DNA from 4 places in the Kitasatospora sp. HPM-01-4 genome. Region 3 is predicted to be linked to each of the others. Evidence: riboswitches for the same ligand, from Rfam matches in the RefSeq annotation. Region 3 holds a riboswitch; each other region holds the start of a gene.
What was found. A riboswitch is a leader RNA that binds a small molecule or an ion and turns the genes downstream of it on or off. The one in region 3 is predicted to bind cobalamin.
Positions count from the first base shown of each region.

Region 1: linked by a shared signal. The riboswitch ahead of cobN (cobaltochelatase subunit CobN) and the one ahead of metE (5-methyltetrahydropteroyltriglutamate--homocysteine S-methyltransferase) in region 3 are both predicted to bind cobalamin.
Region 2: linked by a shared signal. The riboswitch ahead of ACSMTC_RS23420 (ribonucleoside-diphosphate reductase subunit alpha) and the one ahead of metE (5-methyltetrahydropteroyltriglutamate--homocysteine S-methyltransferase) in region 3 are both predicted to bind cobalamin.
Region 4: linked by a shared signal. The riboswitch ahead of nicT (Nickel transporter NicT) and the one ahead of metE (5-methyltetrahydropteroyltriglutamate--homocysteine S-methyltransferase) in region 3 are both predicted to bind cobalamin.

Region 1 covers NZ_JBPQGP010000005.1:7,028,237-7,033,885, reverse strand. Annotated here, with positions in the region: gene ACSMTC_RS30805 (precorrin-2 C(20)-methyltransferase) at 1-1,145, opposite strand, end outside; gene ACSMTC_RS30800 (precorrin-8X methylmutase) at 1,142-1,768, opposite strand; gene ACSMTC_RS30795 (cobalamin biosynthesis protein CobG) at 1,765-3,003, opposite strand; cobalamin riboswitch at 3,080-3,226, shown strand; gene cobN (cobaltochelatase subunit CobN) at 3,438-5,649, shown strand, end outside.
Region 2 covers NZ_JBPQGP010000005.1:5,371,563-5,377,211, forward strand. Annotated here, with positions in the region: gene ACSMTC_RS23420 (ribonucleoside-diphosphate reductase subunit alpha) at 1-2,033, opposite strand, end outside; cobalamin riboswitch at 2,200-2,357, opposite strand; gene ACSMTC_RS23425 (GNAT family N-acetyltransferase) at 2,411-2,905, opposite strand; gene ACSMTC_RS23430 (helix-turn-helix domain-containing protein) at 3,487-4,434, shown strand; gene ACSMTC_RS23435 (histidine phosphatase family protein) at 4,539-5,282, opposite strand; gene mctP (monocarboxylate uptake permease MctP) at 5,508-5,649, opposite strand, start outside.
Region 3 covers NZ_JBPQGP010000005.1:948,293-953,941, forward strand. Annotated here, with positions in the region: gene ACSMTC_RS03930 (DUF1648 domain-containing protein) at 1-1,001, shown strand, start outside; gene ACSMTC_RS03935 (alpha/beta fold hydrolase) at 1,085-2,158, shown strand; gene ACSMTC_RS03940 (hypothetical protein) at 2,312-2,803, shown strand; cobalamin riboswitch at 2,919-3,139, shown strand; gene metE (5-methyltetrahydropteroyltriglutamate--homocysteine S-methyltransferase) at 3,296-5,611, shown strand.
Region 4 covers NZ_JBPQGP010000005.1:736,091-741,739, forward strand. Annotated here, with positions in the region: gene ACSMTC_RS03070 (Dyp-type peroxidase) at 323-1,369, shown strand; gene ACSMTC_RS03075 (family 1 encapsulin nanocompartment shell protein) at 1,366-2,181, shown strand; cobalamin riboswitch at 2,377-2,589, shown strand; gene nicT (Nickel transporter NicT) at 2,622-3,728, shown strand; gene ACSMTC_RS03085 (short-chain fatty acyl-CoA regulator family protein) at 3,796-5,235, opposite strand; gene aceA (isocitrate lyase) at 5,641-5,649, shown strand, end outside.

The sequences.
Region 1 (5,649 bases), 6.1 Mb from region 3:
CCCGGCACGATCCGTACCGGCACCGAGCGGTAGGGCTCCTGGCAGGCCGCCTCCAGTACGGCGGTGGCCATCGCGAAGACACCCGGGTCGCCGGAGGAGACCACGGCCACCCGGTGTCCGCGCCGGGCGAGGTCCAGGGCGAACTCGGCGCGTTCGGCCTCCACCTTGTTGTCCGAGCCGTGCCGCCGCTGGCCGGGACGGACGGGTACCCGGTCGATGTAGGTGGTGTAGCCCACCAGGTCGGTGGCGGCGGCCAGTTCACCGCGTGCCTCGGGGGTCAGCCAGAGCGGGCCGGCCGGCCCGAGGCCCACCACCACGACCTCGCCCTCGCCCTCGCCCTCGCCCTCGCCCTCGCCGTCGGCGCACTGCGCACCCTCGGCGGTCCCTGCGGGTTCGACGGGCGCGCCCCCGATCCGGCTGGGCAGTACGGCGACCGAGAAGTACGGGACACTCGCCGGATCCACCTCGGCCAGCGGCTCGGTGCGCTCGCCCGCCATGGTGGCCCGCTCGACGTACCGGGCCTCGGCCAGCCGCCCGGAGCGCTCCAGCGCCCGCCGCACGGTCGGGAAGGTACGGCCCAGCTTCATCACCACGGCGGAGTCGGTGGCGGCCAGCCGCGCCGTCAGCTCCTCCTCGGGGAGGGTACCGGGCAGGATGGTCAGCACCTCGTCGGCCTCGACCAGCGGCTCACCCAGCCGGGCGGCGGCGGCGCTCACCGAGGTCACCCCGGGCACCACCTCGGTGGGGTAGCGGTGCGCCAGGCGCTTGTGCATGTGCTGGTACGAGCCGTAGAACAGCGGGTCGCCCTCGGCCAGTACGACGACGTCCCGGCCCGCGTCCAGGTGGGCGGCCAGCCGGGCGGCGGCCTCCTCGTAGAACTCGTCCAGTGCGCCCCGGTAGCCGCCGGGGTGGTCGGTGGTCTCGACCGTGACCGGGTAGACCAGCTGCTCCTCGATCTGGTCGCCGCGCAGGTAGCGCTCGGCTATCGAGCGGGCGATGGAACGGCCGTGCCGGGCGCTGTGGTACGCCACCACGTCGGCCCGGCCGATCAGCGCGGCGGCCCGGACGGTCACCAGCTCCGGATCGCCGGGGCCGAGGCCGACACCGTACAGCCGCCCGCTGGCGACTTCCTGATGCTCCGTCACTCTTCTTCACTCGCAATCGCGTTGACGGCGGCGGCGGCGATCGCGCTGCCTCCGCGCCGACCGCGCACCACCAGGTGCTCCAGGCCGGACGGGTGTGCGGCCAGCGCCTCCTTGGACTCGGCGGCGCCGATGAAGCCGACCGGCACACCGATCACGGCGGCCGGACGCGGCGCACCGGCCTCGATCATCTCCAGCAGCCGGAACAGCGAGGTCGGCGCGTTGCCGACGGCGACCACCGCGCCCTCCAGGCGGGGCAGCCACAGCTCCATCGCGGCGGCACTCCGGGTGTTGCCCATCTTCCTCGCCAGCTCGGGCACCGAGGGGTCGGAGAGGGTGCAGATCACCTCGTTGTCGGCGGGCAGCCGCTTGCGGGTGACCCCGCTGGCCACCATCGACACGTCGCACAGGATCGGCGCACCGGCGTGCAGCGCGGCGCGCGCGCTCGCGACCACGCCGGGCGACCAGAGCAGGTCCTCGACCAGGTCGGTCATGCCGCACGCGTGGATCATCCGCACGGCGACCTGCGCCACGTCGGCGGGCAGGTGGGCCAGTTCGGCCTCGGCCCGGATGGTGGCAAAGGACTGGCGGTAGATGGCCGCGCCGTCCTTCTCGTACTCGATCACTTGATCCTCCGGGCCTCGGCCACTGCCTCGGCCATCCGCTCTGTCGTCACGTTCACTGACACATCCGCCGGCGCCTTCGCCGAGGCGCCGACGCGGGTCACCCGGTAGCCCTGCCCCGTGGCGAGGACGTCCACCCACTCCCCCGCCGGATGCCCGCACCGCCGCTCGCAACCGGACCAGTGCACGGGCAGTCCGCCCGGGGCGGACCGCCGCGCCGCCGCGTCCAACGCCCGTGCCGCGTCGGCCCGTACGTCGGCCCGCGACCTGGCGCAGCCGGGCAGCCCGGTGCAGGCACTGGCCCGCTCCCAGGCCGAACCGGGGTCGGTACGGAACCCGGCCGCCGCCAGCTCGGGCAGCCGGCCGGCCGCCGCCCCCGGCAGGATGACTCCCCTCCAGGGGGTCAGGCGCAGTTCCCCGGCCGAGGCCGCGGCCAGCAGCCGCCACCGTGCCGCGCCGACCCGGCCGAACCGCAGGCCGACCGAGAGCCCGCCGGGCAGGGCGCCGGGGGCAGGGGCGGCGCCGGGCAGGGCCGGCAGCTCTTCGGTGCCCGGGTCGAGCAGTTCGGGCGCCTCGCGCAGGTGCCAGGCCTTGGTGCCGGTGGCGCGCAGCGCGTGCAGGAACTCCTCGGCGGCGCGGACCGCACCTTCGGCGGCGCGGCCGGGCGGCACCGGGCGGGCGGTGGCGGCGCGGCCGAGGCGCAGCAGGGCGCCGCCGCCGGCGGTTGCGATCAATGTCACATCGGCGTCGAGGGCGGCGACGTCACCGCGCCCGTCGTCCAGGGCGAAGAGGAACTTGCCGGAGAGCCCGGCCGCCGCCTCGCTCGCGCACAGGCGCCGGTCCAGTTCGCGGGCCCAGTCCTGGACGTCGGCGTGGCCGAGGCCGTCCAGCCCCGCGGCCGGGGAGGCGACGATGTTGCGGACCCGCTCATGGGTGTCCGAGGGCAGCAGTCCGGCGGCGCGCAGGCGGCGGCCGAGTTCGAGACCGGAGTCCGAAGGCAGGCCGCGCAGTTGCACGTTGCCGCGCGAGGTGGTCTCCAACTCGCCGTCGCCCAGCTCCTCGGCGGCCTCGGCGAGCGCGATCGCCTGACGGTCCGTCAGCAGTCCGCCGGGTATCCGGATCCGGGCGAGGGAGCCGTCGTCGGCGGTGTGCAGCCGCAGGGCCCCCGGACAGGCGTCCGAACGGTCGCGGTCGGGCGCACCGGGGCCCGGCACGACGGCGTCGGGTGTGGGTGGCATGGCGGCGAGCATACAGATCACCGCTCGGGGTGCACCGTACCGAACAGATCACACTCCCCCCAGGTCAGTCGCAACCCGTACGATGCTCCCGGGCGGCCCGCGCGGGCGGCCTGACGGCATATGCGGAGGAAACCGGTGGAAAACCGGTGCGGTCCCGCCACTGTAACCACGGCTCAACTGGGCCCTGGGAGCCAGGTACTCCCGCCGTCCTCGACCAGCCCGGGGCGCGGACCCCGAGGAAGGCCAGAAGTGATGCGCTCCCGCATGCCCGGGTCCGCCGTGCTCCGCCCGCTGTGTGCCGGGTGTGCCGAGCCGGCGCCGCACGCTCCCACGCCACCCGTTCCCGTGGGCCGGCCGGGCACCCGCCGCACTCCGCCGTCCGCCGAGCACCGCACCGCTCGGCCCACCATCCACCAGGCCGGGAGGCCCACCGCATGATCCTGCTGCTGTCGACCTCCGACACCGATCTCCTCAGCGCCCGCGCCTCGCAGGGCCCGGTGCGCTTCCGCCTCGGGAACCCGGCCCGGCTGACCCCCGAGGAGCTGCCCGCGCTGCTGGAGGGCACCGAGCTGGTGATCGTCCGGCTGCTCGGCGGCCGCCGGGCCTGGCAGGAGGGCCTGGACGCGCTGCTGGCCGGCCCTCGCCCGGTGGTCGTGCTCACGGGTGAACAGGCGCCGGACGCCCAGCTGATGGAGCTGTCCACCGTCCCCGCCGGGATCGCCGCCGAGGCGCACGCCTACCTGGCGCACGGCGGCGCGGCCAACCTGGCCGAGCTCGGCGCCTTCCTCTCCGACACCGTGCTGCTCACCGGCCACGGTTTCGCCCCGCCCGCCTCGGCCCCCGCCTGGGGCCCGCTGGAGCGCACGCCTTCGACCACCGAGGGCCCCCTGATCGCGGTGCTCTACTACCGCGCCCACCACATGAGCGGCAACACCGCCTTCGTCGAGACCCTGTGCCGGGCGATCGAGGACCAGGGCGGCCGTGCGATGCCGCTGTACTGCTCCTCGCTGCGCGGCGCCGAGTCCGAGCTGCTGGCCGAGTTGGGCCGGGCCGACGCGATCGTCACCACGGTGCTGGCCGCCGGCGGCACCCGCCCGGCCGAGGCGCAGGCGGGCGGGGACGAGGAGGCCTGGGACGCGGGCGCGCTCGCCGCGCTCGACCGGCCGATCCTCCAGGCGCTCTGCCTGACCTGGTCGCGGGCCCAGTGGGAGGGCAGCGACGACGGCCTCTCCCCGCTGGACACCGCCACCCAGGTCGCCGTACCCGAGTTCGACGGCCGCCTGATCACCGTCCCGTTCTCCTTCAAGGAGCTGGACGAGGACGGCCTGACCGTCTACGCGGCCGACCCCGAGCGCGCCGCCCGGGTCGCGGGCATCGCGATCCGGCACGCCCGGCTGCGCCATGTCCCGCCCGCCGAGAGGCGGTTGGCGCTGGTGCTGTCCGCGTACCCGACCAAGCACGCCCGGGTCGGCAACGCGGTCGGTCTGGACACCCCGGCCAGCGCGGTCCGGCTGCTGCACCGGCTGCGCGCGGAGGGCATGGACCTCGGTGACGAGCTGCCGGGACTCGACGTCGGCGACGATGCCTCACACGAGGGCGATGCGCTGATCCACGCGCTGATCGCGGCGGGCGGCTACGACCAGGACTGGCTGACGGAGGAGCAGCTCGCCCGCAACCCGGTCCGCATCCCGGCCGCCGACTACCGCCGCTGGTTCGCCGAGCTCCCCGCCGAGCTGCGGGAGCAGGTCGAGGAGCACTGGGGCCCGGCGCCCGGCGAGCTGTACGTGGACCGCAGCCGGAACCCGGACGGCGACATCGTGCTGGCCGCGATCCGCTCCGGCAACCTGCTGGTGCTGATCCAGCCGCCGCGCGGGTTCGGTGAGAACCCGGTCGCCATCTACCACGACCCCGACCTGCCGCCCTCGCACCACTACCTGGCGGCCTACCGCTGGATCGCGGCCGCCCGGGAGGACGGCGGCTTCGGCGCCCACGCGGTGATACACCTCGGCAAGCACGGCAACCTGGAGTGGCTGCCGGGCAAGACGGCCGCGCTGTCGGCCGCCTGCGGTCCGGACGCCGTACTCGGCGACCTCCCGCTGATCTACCCGTTCCTGGTGAACGACCCGGGCGAGGGCACCCAGGCCAAGCGCCGTGCCCACGCCACCCTGGTCGACCACCTGGTCCCGCCGATGGCCCGCGCCGACTCCTACGGCGACATCGCGCGCCTTGAGCAACTGCTCGACGAGCACAGCAACATCGCCGCGATGGACCCGGCCAAGCTGCCCGCGATCCGCGCCCAGATCTGGACCCTGATCCAGGCCGCCCGGCTCGACCACGACCTCGGTCTCCGGGAGCGCCCCGAGGACGACGGCTTCGACGACTTCCTGCTGCACGTCGACGGCTGGCTGTGCGAGGTCAAGGACGCCCAGATCCGGGACGGCCTGCACGTCCTCGGCCAGGCCCCGGTCGGCGAGGACCGGATCAACATCGTGCTCGCCATCCTGCGCGCCCGGCAGATCTGGGGCGGTGTGAACGCTCTGCCCGGCCTGCGCGAGGCGCTCGGCCTGGACGAGGCGGCGCCGACCCTCGGTGCCACCGACGCGGCCGAGGCCCAGGCACGTGCGCTGGTCGAGGCGATGGAGGCCG
Region 2 (5,649 bases), 4.4 Mb from region 3:
GAGCCGTTGGCCTCGCGCAGCGCGTCCCGGGTCTGCTGGTCCCAGACGCCCAGCTCCTTCAACTCCCGGACCAGGTACGGGTTGACCTGGAGGAACTCGCCGGAGAGGGTCTCGCGCTTGAACAGGTTGGAGACCTGCGGCTCGATGCACTCGTACACACCGGCGATGGACGCGATGGTCGCGGTCGGCGCGATGGCGAGCAGCAGGGAGTTGCGCAGGCCGGTCTCGGCGATCCGGGCGCGCAGCGCGTCCCAGCGCTCGGTCCACTGCGGAGCAGCGTCGAAGTGGTCGATGTGCAGCTGGCCGCGGGCGGCGCGGGTCTCCGCGTACGCCTCGTGGCGGCCGAACTGCTCGGCCAGCTCGCTGGAGCGCTCGTACGCGGTGAGCATGATCCGCTCGGCGATCAGCGTGGAGAGCTGCTTGGCCTCGGCGGAGTCGAAGTCCAGCCGGAGCTTGAAGAAGACGTCCTGCAGGCCCATCACGCCCAGACCGACCGGCCGCCAGCGGGAGTTGGAGGTGCCGGCCTCGGTGGTCGGGTAGAAGTTGATGTCGATGACCCGGTCCAGGAAGGTCACGGCGGTGCGCACGGTGGCGTCCAGCCGCTCCCAGTCCATCGCGTTCAGCAGGTCGCCGGCGGTGGCGCCGTCGGCCACGTGCGCGCCGAGGTTGACCGAGCCCAGGTTGCAGACCGCGGTCTCGGAGTCGTCGGTGACCTCCAGGATCTCGGTGCAGAGGTTGGAGGAGTGCACCGTGCGGCCGGGCAGCGCGGTCTGGTTGGCGGCGCGGTTGGAGGCGTCCTTGAAGGTCATCCAGCCGTTGCCGGTCTGGGCCAGGGTGCGCATCATCCGGGCGTACAGGGTCTGCGCCGGGACGGTGCGGACGGCCTTGCCCTCGGCCTCGGCCTTGCGGTAGGCGGCGTCGAACTCGGCGCCCCACAGGTCCACCAGCTCGGGGACGTCGGCGGGAGAGAACAGCGACCAGTCCTCGTTGGCGTTGACCCGGCGCATGAACTCGTCCGGGATCCAGTGCGCCAGGTTGAGGTTGTGGGTCCGGCGGGCCTCCTCGCCGGTGTTGTCGCGGAGCTCCAGGAACTCCTCGATGTCGGCGTGCCAGGTCTCCAGGTAGACGCAGGCCGCGCCCTTGCGGCGGCCGCCCTGGTTGACCGCGGCGACCGAGGAGTCCAGGGTGCGCAGGAACGGGACGATGCCGTTGGACTTGCCGTTGGTGCCCCGGATCAGGCTGCCGCGCGAGCGGATGCGGCTGTAGGAGAGGCCGATGCCGCCGGCGTGCTTGGACAGGCGGGCGATCTGCGCGTAGCGGTTGTAGATCGAGTCGAGGTTGTCCAGCGGGGAGTCCAGCAGGTAGCAGCTGGACATCTGGGGGTGCTTGGTGCCGGAGTTGAAGAGCGTCGGGGAGGAGGTCAGGTACTCCAGGCGGCTCATCAGGCGGTACAGCTCGGCCACCTCGGCCACCGACTGCTCGCTGTCGCCGACCGCCAGGCCGGCCGCGACGCGGAGCAGGAAGTGCTGCGGGGTCTCGATCACCTTGCGGGTGATCGGGTGGCGCAGCAGGTAGCGGGACTGCACGGTGCGCAGGCCGAAGTACTCGAAGCGGTCGTCGCCGGCCAGGTCGACCAGGGCGTCGAAGGCCGCGGCGTGCTTGGCGACCAGGGCGGCGGTGTCATCGCCGATCAGGCCCTCGGTGTGGCCGACGGCGATCGAGGCGGAGAAGGAGATGGCGCCCTGGCTGATCGCCTCGTCGGCGATCTCCATGGCGAGCAGGCGGGCCGCCAGCTTCGAGTACTGCGGGTCCTCGGCGATCATCGACGCGGCGGCCTCCACGGCCAGCCCGCGCAGCTCGGCGAAGTCCGAGCCGGCGTGGCGGCCGCGCAGCGCGGCGGCGGCGACGTGGCCGGGGTCCACCTGGGGGAGGTCAACGCTGCGGTCGGTGAGGAGCCGAAGCAGTGCCGCACCGGGGTCGGTCTGGGTGGTGGCGGCTGAACCCTGGGAAGGCAGGGCAACTGAGGCAGCGATGGTCAAGGCGCTTCTCTCCTGGCGGCGGCGTCGGATGAGGGTCGTATCCGGGTCGACGTGAGCGCAGGGAGGCACAGCGCGCCCGGAAAACCGGCGCGCTCTCTACCCCCTGGCCCACCCGCGAGGCCCGGACGTACTGCGGTGCTGCAAGGCATCTGCGGGGAAGCCATGTGGCACGCCGTCGGCAGGTAACCGGACTTGCGGGCGCTTGGAGAGCCGCCCGCTCACCGCTGCGGGGCAGTCCCGGACTCGCACCGGGTTCCCCTGCTTCGACAGCGAGAGCGAGCATACATGTTGTGGCGGTCCGACGATGCGGCACCACATGTAGTGCCGTGTGTCGCGGCCGGGCCAACCCTGCGGTTGTGCGGGAGGGGTGCTCAGAAGGTGATCGAGTACACCATGAGGTCGGTCCCGGGGGCCGGCGCCCAGTCCCGTTCGGGGGTCCGGCCGAAGCCCAGGCGCTCGTAGATCCGGTGCGCCGCCTTCATTCTCGGGCGGGTCGAGAAGGCCATCCCGGCCAGTCCCAGCTCCCGGCAGCGGTTCATCGTGGCACGGACCAGGGCCTCGCCGGCACCGCGTCCGCGGGCGGCGGCGCCGACCGCCAGCATCCGGATCTCGCCCTCGTGCGGCTCGGCGATGTCGGCCCACTCGGTACCGCCGACCGCGAGGGTCACACAGCCGAGGACCTGGAGGCTGTCCGGGTCGAGCGCGACGAAGAGCTCGGCCTCCTGGTTGCGGCGCCCGGCGTCCCGGAGGAGCTGGACGTAGCCGCTGTCCGGGGAGGTGTGACCGTCGCCCACGAACGCCTCGACCGTGACGTCACCTGCGGCTTCGAGGTCCTCTTCGAGAGCGCGGCGGATGAGGATGCCCATCCGGACAGTGTGCCCGACGGGAGGGCGGCGGCGGCAATCAGGGTGGTGGCGGGTCGGGTGGCGGCGGGCCGGGTGGAGGCGGCGGGCGGGACGGTCGAGGGGCGGGCGGCGCCGGACCGCGGCCCCGGCGGGAAGGCGGAGGCGGCCGGCATGGTGCCGTACAGGCGGTCGGGAAGAACCGGAGCCGCCGGGTGGTTGGGGCCTTCGTGACTGCCATCGGGACCGCCGCCGTGACCGCCTCCTGGGCCCCGCCCGCCGTCGCCCGGGCAGGGCAGCTCACGGCCGATGAGGAAGCCGAGCAGTCCGAAGCCGCCGGTGGCGCCGATCAGGCCGAGCGAGGTCGCGAGGGTGTCGGGGGTCATGGCCTCCAGCCTGGTCCGCGCGGGCCGGCGCCACGAGTGGCAGAAACGACCGGTTGCGTCGAAATCCTGCCAACCCCTGGCAGGCCGGGGAGCGGCCCTGCCGTCCGGGGAGGAGCCGCGCGGGCGGAACCGCGCGGGGCGAGGGCGCGTGGAAGGACCGGGGAGACGAGCGAGGCGGGAGGGAGCGGGACGGGGGCGCACGTACGGCATCCCGGCCGGATGCTGGGGAACGTCGCCGCCGTGGTGCTGGAGCCGGTCCACCCGTTCGAGCTGGGCGTCGCCGCCGAGCTGTTCGGGATCGACCGCAGTGACGACGGGCTGCCGGTGTACGACTTCGCCCTCGTCGCCGACCGCCCGGGGCGGCACCTCACCCACGCCGGCTTCGGTCTGGACGTCCCGTACGGGCCCGAGCGGCTGGCCGAGGCGGACCTGATCGTGGTCACCGCGGTCGGCCGGCGCGCGGAGTACCCGGCGGAGCTCATCGAAGCACTGCGCGCCGCGGTCGAGCGCGGGGCGCGCGCGTTGTCGATCTGCACCGGCAGTTTTCTGCTGGGTGCCGCCGGGCTGCTGGACGGGCGCCGCTCCACCACGCACTGGAAGCACGTCGAGGAGATGGCCCGGCGCTTTCCGCTCACCACCGTCGAGCCCGACGTGCTCTACGTGGACGACGACCCGGTGATCACCTCGGCCGGGACGGCGGCGGGGATCGACGCCGGCCTGCACCTGATCCGCAAGGTGCAGGGCGCGGAGGTGGCCCGGGGGATCGCCCGGCGGATGGTGGTCGCCCCGCACCGGGAGGGCGGGCAGGCGCAGTTCGTCGACCGGCCGGTGCCGGTCCGCGACGCGGACTCGCTCGGCGGGCTGCTCGACTGGCTGAGCCGCCACCTGGACCACGATCTGACGGTCGATCAGCTGGCCGCCCGCGCCCATATGTCACCCCGCACCTTCGCCCGCCGCTTCCAGCAGGAGACCGGTACCACCCCGCACCGCTGGATCACCAACCAGCGCCTGCTGCTGGCCCAGCGCCTGCTGGAGAACACCGGCGAGTCCGTGGACGCGGTCGCCGCCCGCTGCGGCTTCGGCAACGCGGCCGCCCTCCGGCACCACTTCGGCCGCTGGCTCGGTACGACGCCGCAGGCGTACCGCCGTGCTTTTGCCGGGAGTTGACCGAGTACGGAGCCTCTCGCCCCGGGCCCGCCGGGCGCGGGCCGCGCCTTCGCGCCCGGTACCCCGAGGGCGCGCACCGGTCCGGGGAGCCGGCGGTGCGCGGATCAGGTCAGGTGGGCGACCGAGTTCCAGTGTTCCGCGCGGAGCCGGCCGCAGTGGGAGCGCCAGAGGCTGGTCGAGCAGTTGTGCACCGCGCACAGTTCCAGCAGTTGGGGCTCGGTGAGGCGGTCCAGGACGTAACGGAGCATCAGGACCGTGCAGTCGTGTGCCACCACCAGCACCGGCCGGCCGTCCTCCTCCTCGCAGAGGTCGCGCAGCAGGCTGCGCACCCGCAGCGCGACGTCCAGGAACGATTCTCCACCGGGCGGCCGGTAGTAGAGCTCGCCCATCTTGCGGCGGCGGGCGGCCTCGGCGGGGTGCTCCTTCTCGATCGCGGCGGCGGTCAGCATCTCCAGGACGCCGAGCTCTCTGTCCCGCAGCCGTTCGTCGTACCTGACCGGGAGCCCGTCCGGCGCCGCGCCGAGCCCGGTGGCCTCGGTGAGCGCGATCCGGGCGGTCTCGGTGGTGCGCACATAGGGCGAGCACCAGACGGCGCGGGGGCGGTCGGCGGCCGGCAGCTGGGCCAGCCAGCGGCCGAGTTCGCGCGCCTGGCCCCGGCCGTGCGGGGAGAGCGGTATGTCGGCGTCCCTGGTGGTGATCGGGACGGTCAGCGCGCCGGTCTCGGCGGCGAGCCGGAACTCGACGTTGGCGGTGCTCTCGCCGTGCCGGGTGGCGATCAGGACGGAGGGCAGCGGCCGCGGGGGCGCTGCGAGGCGGTGTCCGTTGAGGACGCCGGTGAGTTCTGCCATGGCCGTTCTCCCCGTTGGTGTCCGTGACTCGGTGGGCAGGCACGAGCCACGCACACTCCATGGTCGCGCCTGGCCGGCAGTAGGGCCCGCGGTGTCGCGTGCCCCGTCGCCGGTCGGTCTCAGGTCGGATTGCGCCGCAAAAGATCGCGCCGCCACCCCAGTGTTGACGGAGGTGACGGCGCGATCACAGGGCGCACGAGTCGGCGCCGAGTGCGCCTGTCCGGATCAGTGCGCCGCCACGGGCACCGGGGCGTCCTCCAGAGCCTTGTCCCCGACCTCGACGCTGTAGTCCGCCCTGCTGGTCTCATCGGTGCCCTCGGGGGCCTTGACGGCGCGCAGGACGAGGGTGAGCACCACGGCCACCAGC
Region 3 (5,649 bases):
CCCCGCCCGACCGGGTGGACGCCCCGGTGGTGGCGGAACAGCGTCGCGCCTACCGCTGGTGGGTGGGCGGGGCCGGCGGGGTTCTGGTCGGGGCCGAAGTGCTGCTCGCGCTCGCCTCTCCGCGCACGCCGCTGTCCGCCCTCGCCTCGCTCGCGGTCCTCGCGGTGGCCGGGGCCGGGTATCTCCGTGCCCGGCGTGCGATCCAGGCCGTCAAGCGGCGCGAGGACTGGTACGCCGGACTGCGCCAGGCCGTGGTCGCGGACACCTCGCTGCGCACCCGCCCGGAGCGGTTCCCGTGGCCGTGGGCCGTCCCGTCGGTGGCCGTCCTCGCGGCCACCGCGGTGGCGGCCGCCGTCCGCTACCCGTCGATGCCCGACCAGTTGCCGATGCACTACGGGGACGGCGGGGCGGTCGACCGGTACGCCGCGAAGTCCGTCGGCACCGCGTTCACGCCCGTCTTCGTGCAACTCGCGCTCACCGCTCTGCTGGTACTGGTGACCTGGCAGGTCTTCCGCTCCCGTGCGGACCTCGACCCGGCCGGGCCGGCCGCGAGCGCGGCCCGGCACCGCCGGTACATCGTGCGTCTCGCGGCGGCGCTGCTGGTACTGACGGCCTGTGCCGACCTGACGGTCCTGCTCGCGGCCTGGCAGGTCTGGGACGGCGACAGGACCTTCGCACCACTGCCCGTGCTGGCGCCGACCGGGGCCGGCCTGGTCGCCGTCCTCGCGGTCGCGATCCGCACCGGCCAGAACGGCAGCCGGCTGCCGGTGCCGGAGGGCGAGCAGGACGCGGAGGATACCGGGACCGGCGTGGTCCACCGGGACGACGACCGGTACTGGCGCTGCGGTGGCCTGGTCTACGTCAACCGCCAGGACCCGGCGGTCTTCGTCGCCAAGCGGTTCGGCATCGGCTGGACCGTCAACTTCGGCAACCCGCGCAGCCTGCTGCCGTTCGGCGTGTTCATCGGGTTCATCCTGGTGATGCAGCTGATCGGCCGTTGACGGCCACGCGAACGCGGATCCGGCCTCTGATCCGAACTCACTCCCAACCCCCGAACCCGAACCCCAACTCCAAGGAGACAGACATGCGTTGGCGCATCCGGGCAACCGCTGCACTGGTGGCCGCGACCGCGGCGGCGGGATTAGCCGCCCCGGCCGCGAGCGCCGCCGGGCAGAACGCGGCGGTGGTCCCCGCAGCCGACCGCGAGGTGCGGTTCACCGTGGACGGCACCACCGCGTACGGCACCGTGCACGTGCCCGCCCACCGGGCCGGCCACCGACTGGCGGCCGCCCTGCTGCTGCCCGGCAGCGGGACCACGGACCGCGACGGCGACCAGCCGCCCTCGATCACACCGGGCACCCTCGCGCTGTTCGCGGACACCCTCGGCGACGACGGCGTCATGACGCTGCGCTTCGACAAGTACTTCACCGGCCGGACCGGCGCCGGTGCCTACCAGGGCGACCCCGGCCGGGTCGACCTGGCGGCCTTCACCCGCCAGGCCGCGGCGGCCTACGCCACCCTGGGCGCGCAGCCGGAAGCGGACCCGCACGCCCTGCTGATCCTGGGTCACAGCGAGGGCGGAATGCAGGCGCTCCTGCTCGCACGCACCGTACGGCCCGCACCCGCCGGACTGGCCCTGGTCGCACCGCAGGACGAACGCTTCCTGGACCTGCTCGGCTTCCAGCTCGATGCCCTGCTCGACGAGGGCGCGGCAGCCGGCCAGTTCACCGAGGCGGTCGCCCAGGCCGACAAGGCAGGCGTCGCCGCCGCGATCGCGGACTTCCGGGCCGGCCGCCCCGCGGACACCAGCAGCCTGCTGCCGCCGCTCGCCACGCTGCTGAACGCGCTGTTCGGCCCGAACAACGCCCGTTTCGTACGCAGCGACGACGCCGTCTACCCGCCCGACGCCGCCCGCGGGCTGCGCCCCGGCACCAGGGTGACCGTCATGTGCGGCACCGCCGACCACAACGTGCCCTGCGCCACCACACCTCCGCTGCTCGCCGCGCTGGACCAGGCGCACACCACCGGTCCCGGGCTGCGCACCCTGGACGGCCTCGACCACTACCTCCACCCGTCCGGCACCCCGGTCAACGACCGGATGCTCGCCCCGGCCGCCGTCGCGGCACTGCACGAGTTCGCCCGGCCCTGGAAGCGTTGACCTCCTCGCCGCCCCGGGGTGTGGCGATACCGGCGCGCGCCGGTGTGCTGCCGACCGGATTGACAACCCTCTAACGCCGACCGCGGCTGCGATACCGAGACGCTCGACGTTCAGCTGTCGAGGGCACTCATCATGCGGTCGGAGGGGGATGGCATGGCACAGGTCGACGAGCAGGTCGTGGCACCTGCGTACACCGAGCGTGCACTGATCCAGGGCACGGCGTGGGTCCTGGTGCTCCTGGCTCTGGGGCTGGACATGGCCCACCAGTCTTGGCGGGTCCTGGCCATCGCCGCCGGTGTGGTCCTCCTGGCCAGCACCGGCCTGGCGATGCGGCTGAAGAACGTCAACCTGGTCGCGTTCCTGGAGAAGACGGCCATCTGGGCCGCTCTGATACTGCTGGTCCTCCTGGCGGAACTGGGCGTCGAAGCCCACTGGGAGATCACCTCGGTGACCGGCAGGGAGGTCACGACGGCCACCGTCCTCGTCCTGGTCGGTGACCTGGTCGCCGAAGTCCGCGACCACCTCAGCGAGCGCGTCGGCCGGCACCAGGCCCGCGACCAGATCCGGGACTCCGTCAACACCGTCGGGCTGGCGATCTCCTGTCTCCGGCGCTGGAGGGACAAGTTCAAGGCACGCCTGGGGTGAGCTCCCCGAGGAGCGGCTCACCCCAGCGGGCCTGACCGAAGTGGGACCGGTCCTGATGCCGTCTCAGCAAGTGGACTGCGGGGATTCGGTGTTCTCCCCGTCGGCGGTTCCGCTCTAAGCTGGTCGGGCAGCTGGTTCGCCCTGCCCGCCAGGTAGGCGCGTCGTAAGAGGGAACCCGGTGGGAATCCGGGACTGCCCCGCAGCGGTGAGTGGGAACGACCGCCGTCATACGCACTGGGCCCATCCGGGTCCGGGAAGCGACGGCCAGTAGGTGACCGCCTTTCCCGGGCGGCCGTGCCCGCGAGTCCGAAGACCTGCCCGCTGCCCGCGCGCGACCGATCGCGGGCGGCTGTCCCGGTGACCACGAGGGCGGGTCGGCGTACATACCAGGCGGGGCCGCGCGCGTGCGGGTGTCCGTCCGGTTCGTCACCCCTTCGCGCTCCCGTGCCGTCGCCGGGCACTTGAGGAGAAAGACTCGCGAAGGAGAGTCCCTTGACAGCGAAGTCCGCAGCCGTGGCCACCCGGGCCACCGCGCACGGCTACCCGCGGCAGGGCCGCAACCGGGAACTGAAGAAGGCCATCGAGGGGTACTGGAAGGGCACCGTCACCTCGGCCGCCCTGCGGGCCACCGCCGCCGACCTGCGCCGGGAGAACTGGGCGCAGCTCGCCGAGGCCGGCGTCCAGGAGGTCCCCACCGGCGACTTCTCGCTCTACGACCACGTGCTCGACACCACCGTCGCCGTCGGCGCGATCCCCGAGCGGCACCGGGCGGCGGTCGACGCCGATCCGCTCGACGGCTACTTCGCCATGGCCCGCGGCACCCAGGACGTCGCGCCGCTGGAGATGACCAAGTGGTTCGACACCAACTACCACTACCTGGTACCCGAACTCGGTCCCGACACCGCCTTCACGGCGGACCCGGGCAAGCAGGTCGGCGAGCTGCGCGAGGCGCTCGCCCTCGGCCACGCCGCCCGCCCGGTACTGGTCGGCCCGGTCAGCTACCTGCTGCTCGCCAAGCCGGCGCCCGGGGTGGCCGCCGACTTCCAGCCACTCACCCTGCTCGACCGGCTGCTCCCGGTCTACGCCGAGCTGATCGCCGCCCTGCGCGCCGCCGGGGCCGAATGGGTGCAGCTCGACGAGCCCGCCCTGGTGCAGGACCGCACCCCGGCCGAGCTGAACGCCGCCGCCCGCGCCTACCGCGAGCTCGGCGCCCTCACCGGCCGGCCGAAGCTGCTCGTCGCAAGCTACTTCGACCGCCTCGGCGAGGCGCTGCCGGTGCTGGCCAAGGCCCCGATCGACGGCCTCGCGCTGGACTTCACCGGCCCCGCCGCCGGCAACCTGGACGACCTCGCCGCGGCCGGCGGGCTGCCCGGCAAGCGCCTGATCGCCGGGGTGATCGACGGCCGCAACATCTGGATCAACAACCTGGAGGCCTCGCTCGCCACCCTGGCGACCCTGCTCGGCCTGGCCGGCCATGTCGACGTCGCGCCGTCCTGCTCGCTGCTGCACGTGCCGCTGGACGCCACCGCCGAGCGCGACCTCGCCCCGCAGATCGCCCGCTGGCTCGCCTTCGCCCGCCAGAAGGCGACGGAGACCGCGCTGCTGGCCCGCGCCCTGCGCGAGGGCACCGGGGCGATCGCCAGCGACCTGGCCGCCAACCGGGCCGACCTGGCCTCCCGCGCCAACTCGCCGATCACCCACGACCCGGCCGTGCGCGCCCGCACCGCCGCCGTCACCGGGGACGACGCCCGCCGCTCCCAGCCCTACGCCGTTCGCACCGAGGCCCAGCGCGCCCGCCTCGGGCTTCCGCTGCTGCCGACCACCACCATCGGCTCCTTCCCGCAGACGACCGAACTCCGGCTCGCGAGGGCAGACCTGACGGCTGGTCGGATCGACCGGACCGCCTACCGGGGGCGGATCGAGGCCGAGGTGCGCGAGGTGATCGCCTTCCAGGAGAAGGCCGGGCTGGACGTGCTGGTGCACGGCGAGCCCGAACGCAACGACATGGTCCAGTACTTCGCCGAGCAGCTGACCGGCTACCTGGCCACCCGGCACGGCTGGGTGCAGTCCTACGGAACCCGCTACGTACGCCCGCCGGTGCTGGCCGGCGACATCTCCCGTCCGCACCCGATGACGGTCGACTGGTTCCGCTACGCGCAGAGCCTGACCGACCGTCCGGTGAAGGGCATGCTCACCGGTCCGGTCACCATGCTCGCCTGGTCATTCGTCCGCGACGACCAGCCGCTCGCCGAGACCGCCCGCCAGGTGGCCCTCGCCCTGCGCGACGAGGTCACCGACCTGGAGGCCGCCGGCGCCGCCGTCATCCAGGTGGACGAGCCGGCCCTGCGCGAGACCCTGCCGCTGCGCGCCGCCGGCCGCCCCGCCTACCTGGCCTGGGCCACCGAGGCGTTCCGGCTCGCCACCTCCGGCGTCCGCGCCGACACCCAGATCCACACCCACATGTGCTACGCCGAGTTCGGCGCGATCATGACGGCGATCGACGAGCTCGACGCGGACGTCATCTCCCTGGAGGCCACCCGCTCGCACATGCAGGTGGCCGGCGAGCTCGCCGGGACCGGGTACCCCCGCGAGGTCGGCCCGGGCGTCTGGGACATCCACTCACCGCGCGTTCCGAGCACGGACGAGGCCGTGGAACTGCTGCGTGCCGGGCTCGCGGCGATCCCGGCCGAGCGCCTGTGGGTCAACCCCGACTGCGGTCTGAAGACCCGCGGCTGGAGTGAGACCCGCGCTTCGCTGGACAGCCTGGTGGGCGCCGCCCGCCGGCTGCGGGAAGAACTCGCGGGCTGATTCGGCGCGCAGGGCCGAGGGGCGGGCACGGGACCAGG
Region 4 (5,649 bases), 210 kb from region 3:
CGCGCCGCCGAGCCGGGGCCACAGACGCGCGTACGGGACGGAAGAACTCTAGAGGACGGCCGCGAAGTCCCATTCAGGGCGGGTGCGGGGGCGGCCGTCGGGCCTGCCGTCGCAGCGCTGGTCCACCGGTGGCAGCTGCCGCACCGGCCGCCTTATGGTGAGAGGGCGCCTCCGGCCGGGTCCGCTTCCCGCCGGTCGGCCGGCGCGTCCGCCCCGAGCCGGTGCTTCCGTCCCCGGGCCGGTGCGGAGCGCCCATCGGACAGGTGCCCGTCCCGGCCGCCTCTCCGTGCCCTGCTCACGACGACTGGGGAGGGGTGTCGCCATGGCCGTACTCTCCCGGGAGCCCGTACCGCAGCCGGTGCTGTCCCCGCTGACGGCGGCGGCGATCTTTCTGGTGGTGACGGTCGATCCCGGCGGTGAGCCGGTCGTACGAGGGCTGCTGTCCGATCTCTCCGGGCTGCAGCGGGCCGTCGGCTTCCGGGCGCCGAACGGGATGCTGAGCTGTGTCACCGGCATCGGGTCACAGGTCTGGGGACGGCTGTTCAGCGGGCCGCGCCCGGCCGAGCTGCACCCGTTCCGCGAGCTGGCGGGGCCTGGACACCGCGCCGTTTCGACGCCCGGTGACCTGCTGTTCCACATCCGGGCCGGACGGATGGACCTGTGCTTCGCGCTGGCCTCCCAGCTCATGGACCGTCTCCGCGGCGCTGTCACGGTATGTGACGAGGTGTATGGATTCAGGTACTTCGACGAGCGCGACCTCCTCGGCTTCGTCGACGGGACGGAGAACCCGGTGGGCCGGGCGGCGAGTGCGGCGGTCCTGATCGGCGACGAGGACCCGCGGTTCGCCGGCGGGAGTTATGTGATCGTGCAGAAGTACCTGCACGACCTCCCCGCCTGGGAAGCCCTTCCGACCGAGGCGCAGGAGCTGGTGATCGGACGTCGGAAGGCGACCGACATCGAGCTGGACGACGAGATCAAGCCGCCCGACTCACATGTCGCGCTGAACACGCTCGTCGATCCGGACGGGACGAAACACGAGATCCTGCGCGACAACATGCCCTTCGGCAGGGTGGGTGAGGAAGAGTTCGGCACGTACTTCATCGGGTACTCCCGATCCCCGGCGGTGACCGAGACGATGCTGACGCGTATGTTCCTGGGCGACCCTCCGGCCTCCCACGACCGCATCCTGGACTTCTCCACCGCGGTCACCGGTTCCCTGTTCTTCGTACCCACGGCCGACTTCCTCGACGGCCTTCCCGATCCGCCCGGCGCGAGCCACCGGGAGCCGGAGGCCGACCCGGCACCCGGTGTCCGGTCGCCGGCCGATGAGTCCCTGGGGATCGGCGACATGAAGAGGTCTCGACAATGAACAATCTGCACCGTGAACTGGCGCCCGTCTCCGCCGCCGCCTGGGACGACCTGGAGAACGAGGCGCGACGCACGTTCGAGCGCCATGTGGCCGCCCGCCGGCTCGTGGACGTCTCCACGTCAGGCGGTCTTCACCTGGCCGGGGTGGGCACCGGGCACCTGGAGGCGGCCGACGCCCCGGCCGACGGGATCATCGCCCACACCCGCCACTTCCAGCCGATCGTGGAGCTGCGCGTTCCGTTCACCGTCGACCGCGAGCAGGTCGACGACGTCGCGCGCGGCGCCAAGGACGCGGACTGGCAGCCGGTGATGGACGCCGCACGGCGGATCGCCTTCGCCGAGGACCGCGCGGTGTTCGAGGGCTACCCGGCCGCGGGCATCACGGGGATCCGTGAGAGCTCGTCAAATCCGCCCGTGAGGCTGCCTGTTGAGACACGCGACTACCCGAACAGCATCAGCCGGGCCGTGACCGAACTGCGGCTGGCCGGCGTTGGCGAACCGTACACGCTGGCGCTGAGCGCCGACGCGTACACCGCGGTCAGCGAGACGTCCGACTACGGCTACCCGGTCATCAAGCACCTCGCCCGGCTCCTGGACGGCGAGATCGTCTGGGCGCCCGCCATCGACGGAGCCTTCCTGCTGTCCACCCGGGGCGGCGACTTCGAACTCTGCATCGGCCAGGACGTGTCGATCGGCTACCTGTCGCACGACGAGCGGACCATCCGGCTGTATCTGGAGGAGACGCTGACGTTCCTGGTCCACACCGCCGAGGCCGCGGTGGCCCTTGTGTCGGGAGCACCGGGAACCGCGTGACGACCGGCGGCGACCGGACAGGTCCGGGTCGCACGCCCCGGGTCCGAGGACCTGGCGAGTCGCGGGCCGCGTCGGGTCAACTCCCCGACGCGGCCCGCGACTCGCCCTGAGTACGCCGTCGGTTCACTACCGTGCGCCGGTGATGTCGAACACATGCGCAGCTGAGCGGGCTTGTGCGCTGGTGATCCCGCCCCCTACGGTGACTGCTGCCGTGGTGTTCGGGAAGACCGGTGTCCTGTGCCTTGTCACAGGAAGTCCGGAGCGGCCCTCGCCACTGTGATCGGGGAGTCTCCGTACCGTCCCGCCGCGAGCCGGCGGGTGGTCACTGGGCGCTGTGCGTCCGGGAAGGCCGGGTGCGGAGGCGTTTGACCCGTCAGCCAGGAGACCGGCCACGGCACCGCTTGAGAACTGTCCACGAGGTGCTGGAGAGGCTGCCCGAAATGACCATGCCCAGAACCGTTGCCCCGGCGCCCGCCGCGGCCACCGCCGCCCCGTCACTGCGCTGGGAACGGAAGGACTGGATCCGCACCGGCGGACTGATGGCGGTGATCCTCGCCATGCACGTCACCGCCTTCGGCATCCTGATAGCGATGGTCGCCCCGCACCACTACGCCGTCGGCAACCAGGTCTTCGGCCTCGGCCTCGGCATCACCGCCTACACCCTGGGCATGCGGCACGCCTTCGACGCCGACCACATCGCCGCCATCGACAACACCACCCGCAAGCTGATGGCCGACGGCAAGCGGCCGGTGTCGGTCGGCTTCTGGTTCGCCCTCGGGCACTCCACCATCGTGGTGGTACTGGCCGGCCTGGTCGCCACCGGTGCCCATGTCGTCACCACGCTGACCAGCGACGACTCCAGCACCAAGCAGGTGCTGGGGGTGGTGTCCACCAGCGTCTCCGGCAGCTTCCTCTACCTGATCGCCGCCCTCAACCTGGTCTCCCTGGCCGGGATCTACCGGGTCTTCAAGGCGATGCGGGCCGGCGAGTTCGACGAGCACGAGCTGGAGAAGCACCTGGACAACCGCGGCTTCATGAACCGCATCCTGGGCCGGCTGACCAAGTCGATCAGCCGCCCCGGCCAGATGTACCCGATCGGCCTGCTGTTCGGCGTCGGCTTCGACACCGCGACCGAGGTCTCCCTGATGGTGATGGCCGGCTCGGGTGCCGCCGCCGGGCTGCCCTGGTACGCGATCCTCTGCCTGCCGCTGCTGTTCGCCTCGGGGATGAGCCTGTTCGACACGCTCGACGGCACCTTCATGAACTTCGCCTACCACTGGGCGTTCTCCAACCCGGCCCGCAAGGTCTACTACAACCTCACCATCACCGGCCTGTCGATCGCGGTCGCCTTCCTGATCGGCACCATCGAGCTCGTCGGTGTGCTGCACGACCAGCTGAACCTCACCGATCCGGTGACCGGCTGGATCTCCGGCATCGACCTGAACAACGTCGGGTTCATCATCGTGGGCCTGTTCGTGGTGGTCTGGGCCTGTGCACTGGCGTACTGGCGCCTGGCCAAGGTCGAGAGCCGCTGGCCCAGCCGCTGAGAAGGCCGTCGGGCCCACCCGTGCGCTCGCGCACGGGTGGGCCCTTCGCGTACCCGCTCCCCCGCCGTCACCGCACCTCGTCGCCGGTCGTCGGGCGGACCGGGTACGGGACGAAGGTGCTGGTGTGCTCGTCCACGGTGAGCGGGCGGCCGATCGGCGGAGCGGCCCGCTGCGGGCAGGCGGGGCGTTCGCAGGTCTTGCAGCCGAGGCCGATCGGGGCGGCGGCGCTCTCCTCGGTGAGGTCGAGGCCCGCGGAGTACACCAGCCGTGCGGCGTGGCGCAGTTCGCAGCCCAGGCCGACGGCGAAGGTCTTGCCGGGCCTGCCCCAGCCGCCGGGTGAGCGGGTGACGGCGCGGGCGGTCCACAGATAGCGCTGCCCGTCCGGCATCGCGGCGATCTGGACGTGGACGCGCCCCGGAGCGGAGAACGCCTCGTAGACGTTCCACAGCGGACAGGTGCCGCCGGCGCGGGAGAAGTGGAAGCCGGTCGCGGACTGCCGTTTGGAGACGTTGCCGGCCCGGTCGACCCGGACGAAGGAGAACGGCACCCCGCGCAGGCGGGGCCGTTGCAGGGTGCTGAGGCGGTGGCAGACGGTCTCGTAGCCGACGCCGAAGTGGTCCGCCAGGCGTTCGATGTCGTAGCGCGTCGCCTCGGCCTCGGCATGGAAGACGCGGTACGGCAGCACCAGGGCGGCGGCGAAGTAGTTGGCCAGGCCGATCCGCGTCAGGGACCAGGCGGTCGAGCCGTCCGGGCCGTCCTGGGCGGCGAGTTGGGACAGCAGGCCGTCGTGTTCCAGATAGGCGAGCTGAGTGGCCATCCGGAAGGCCTGCTGGCCCGGTCGCAGCCGGGAGGACAGGTGCAGCACCCGGGCACCGGCGTCGTAGCGGTGCAGCCGGTCGGGTCCGGTGCGGTCGTCATCGGTGGTGGCCAGGCGTACGCCGTGCCGGGTGGCGAGCCGCTCGGCCAGCACGCTGCGCACCTCACCGCGCCGCAGGCCGATGGCTTCGGCCAACTCTTCGGCCACGGTGTCGAGTTCGTGGATGTAGTTCCTCCGCCGGTAGAAGAACTCGCGGACCTCCTCGTGCGGGGTGCGGGTGCCTTCCGTACCCGGGAGGAGTCCGCGGTCGCCGGCCAGGACCGCCAGCTGTTCGGTGGTCTCCTGCTGGCTGCGCCGGAGGTCCAGCAGCACCCGGGCGACCGAGGGCAGGCGGGCGGCGAGGTCGTCCAGGTCACCGGCGGTCAGGCGACCGGCGGCGAGCTCGCCGCCGAGGCCCTCGCGCAGCTCGGCGGTCAGCCGGGCGGTGTCGGGCGGGGCGAAGTACCCGGCGTCGACGCCGAATGCCTCGGTGAGGCGGAGCAGTACCGGGACGGTGAGCGGGCGGGCGTCGTGCTCCAGCTGGTTGAGGTAGCTCGGTGACAGGTCGAGCATCCGCGCGAGCGCCGCCTGGCTGAGTCCGCGGTCCTCGCGCAGCCGGCGGAGCCTGGCACCGGCGAAGGTCTTGCCCATCGAACGGCCTCCGATCACATCCGGCCCGTATCCGGCCCGTCGGGTGGGTCCGGCCTTCGGGCCGTCCGGTCGTCCCGCAGCATAGCCGGACACCGCCGAGCCGATCATTCGCAACCTTCGCGGATTCACAGCGGAAGGTTCGCAGAAGTTGGCACCCGTCCACCGGTGACCGGACGTCAGGAAGCTGCCAGAGTCGGTGACGCGGCCGGGCGGAGCACCTCCGAAAGGGCCGGGCCGCCGGGCCGGTCATCCCCGGCGGCTCGCCGTCCGGGCGATGACGTCCCGCGGTTTCCCCACCGCCGCCCGGCGTACCCGGCCGCGCACCATCCGCGAGGCGAGTGGCATCACATCCTTCGCAACGAGTCAGCGAGACAACGAGTCAACGAGCATCCCCGGGAGCGGATCATGACGCAG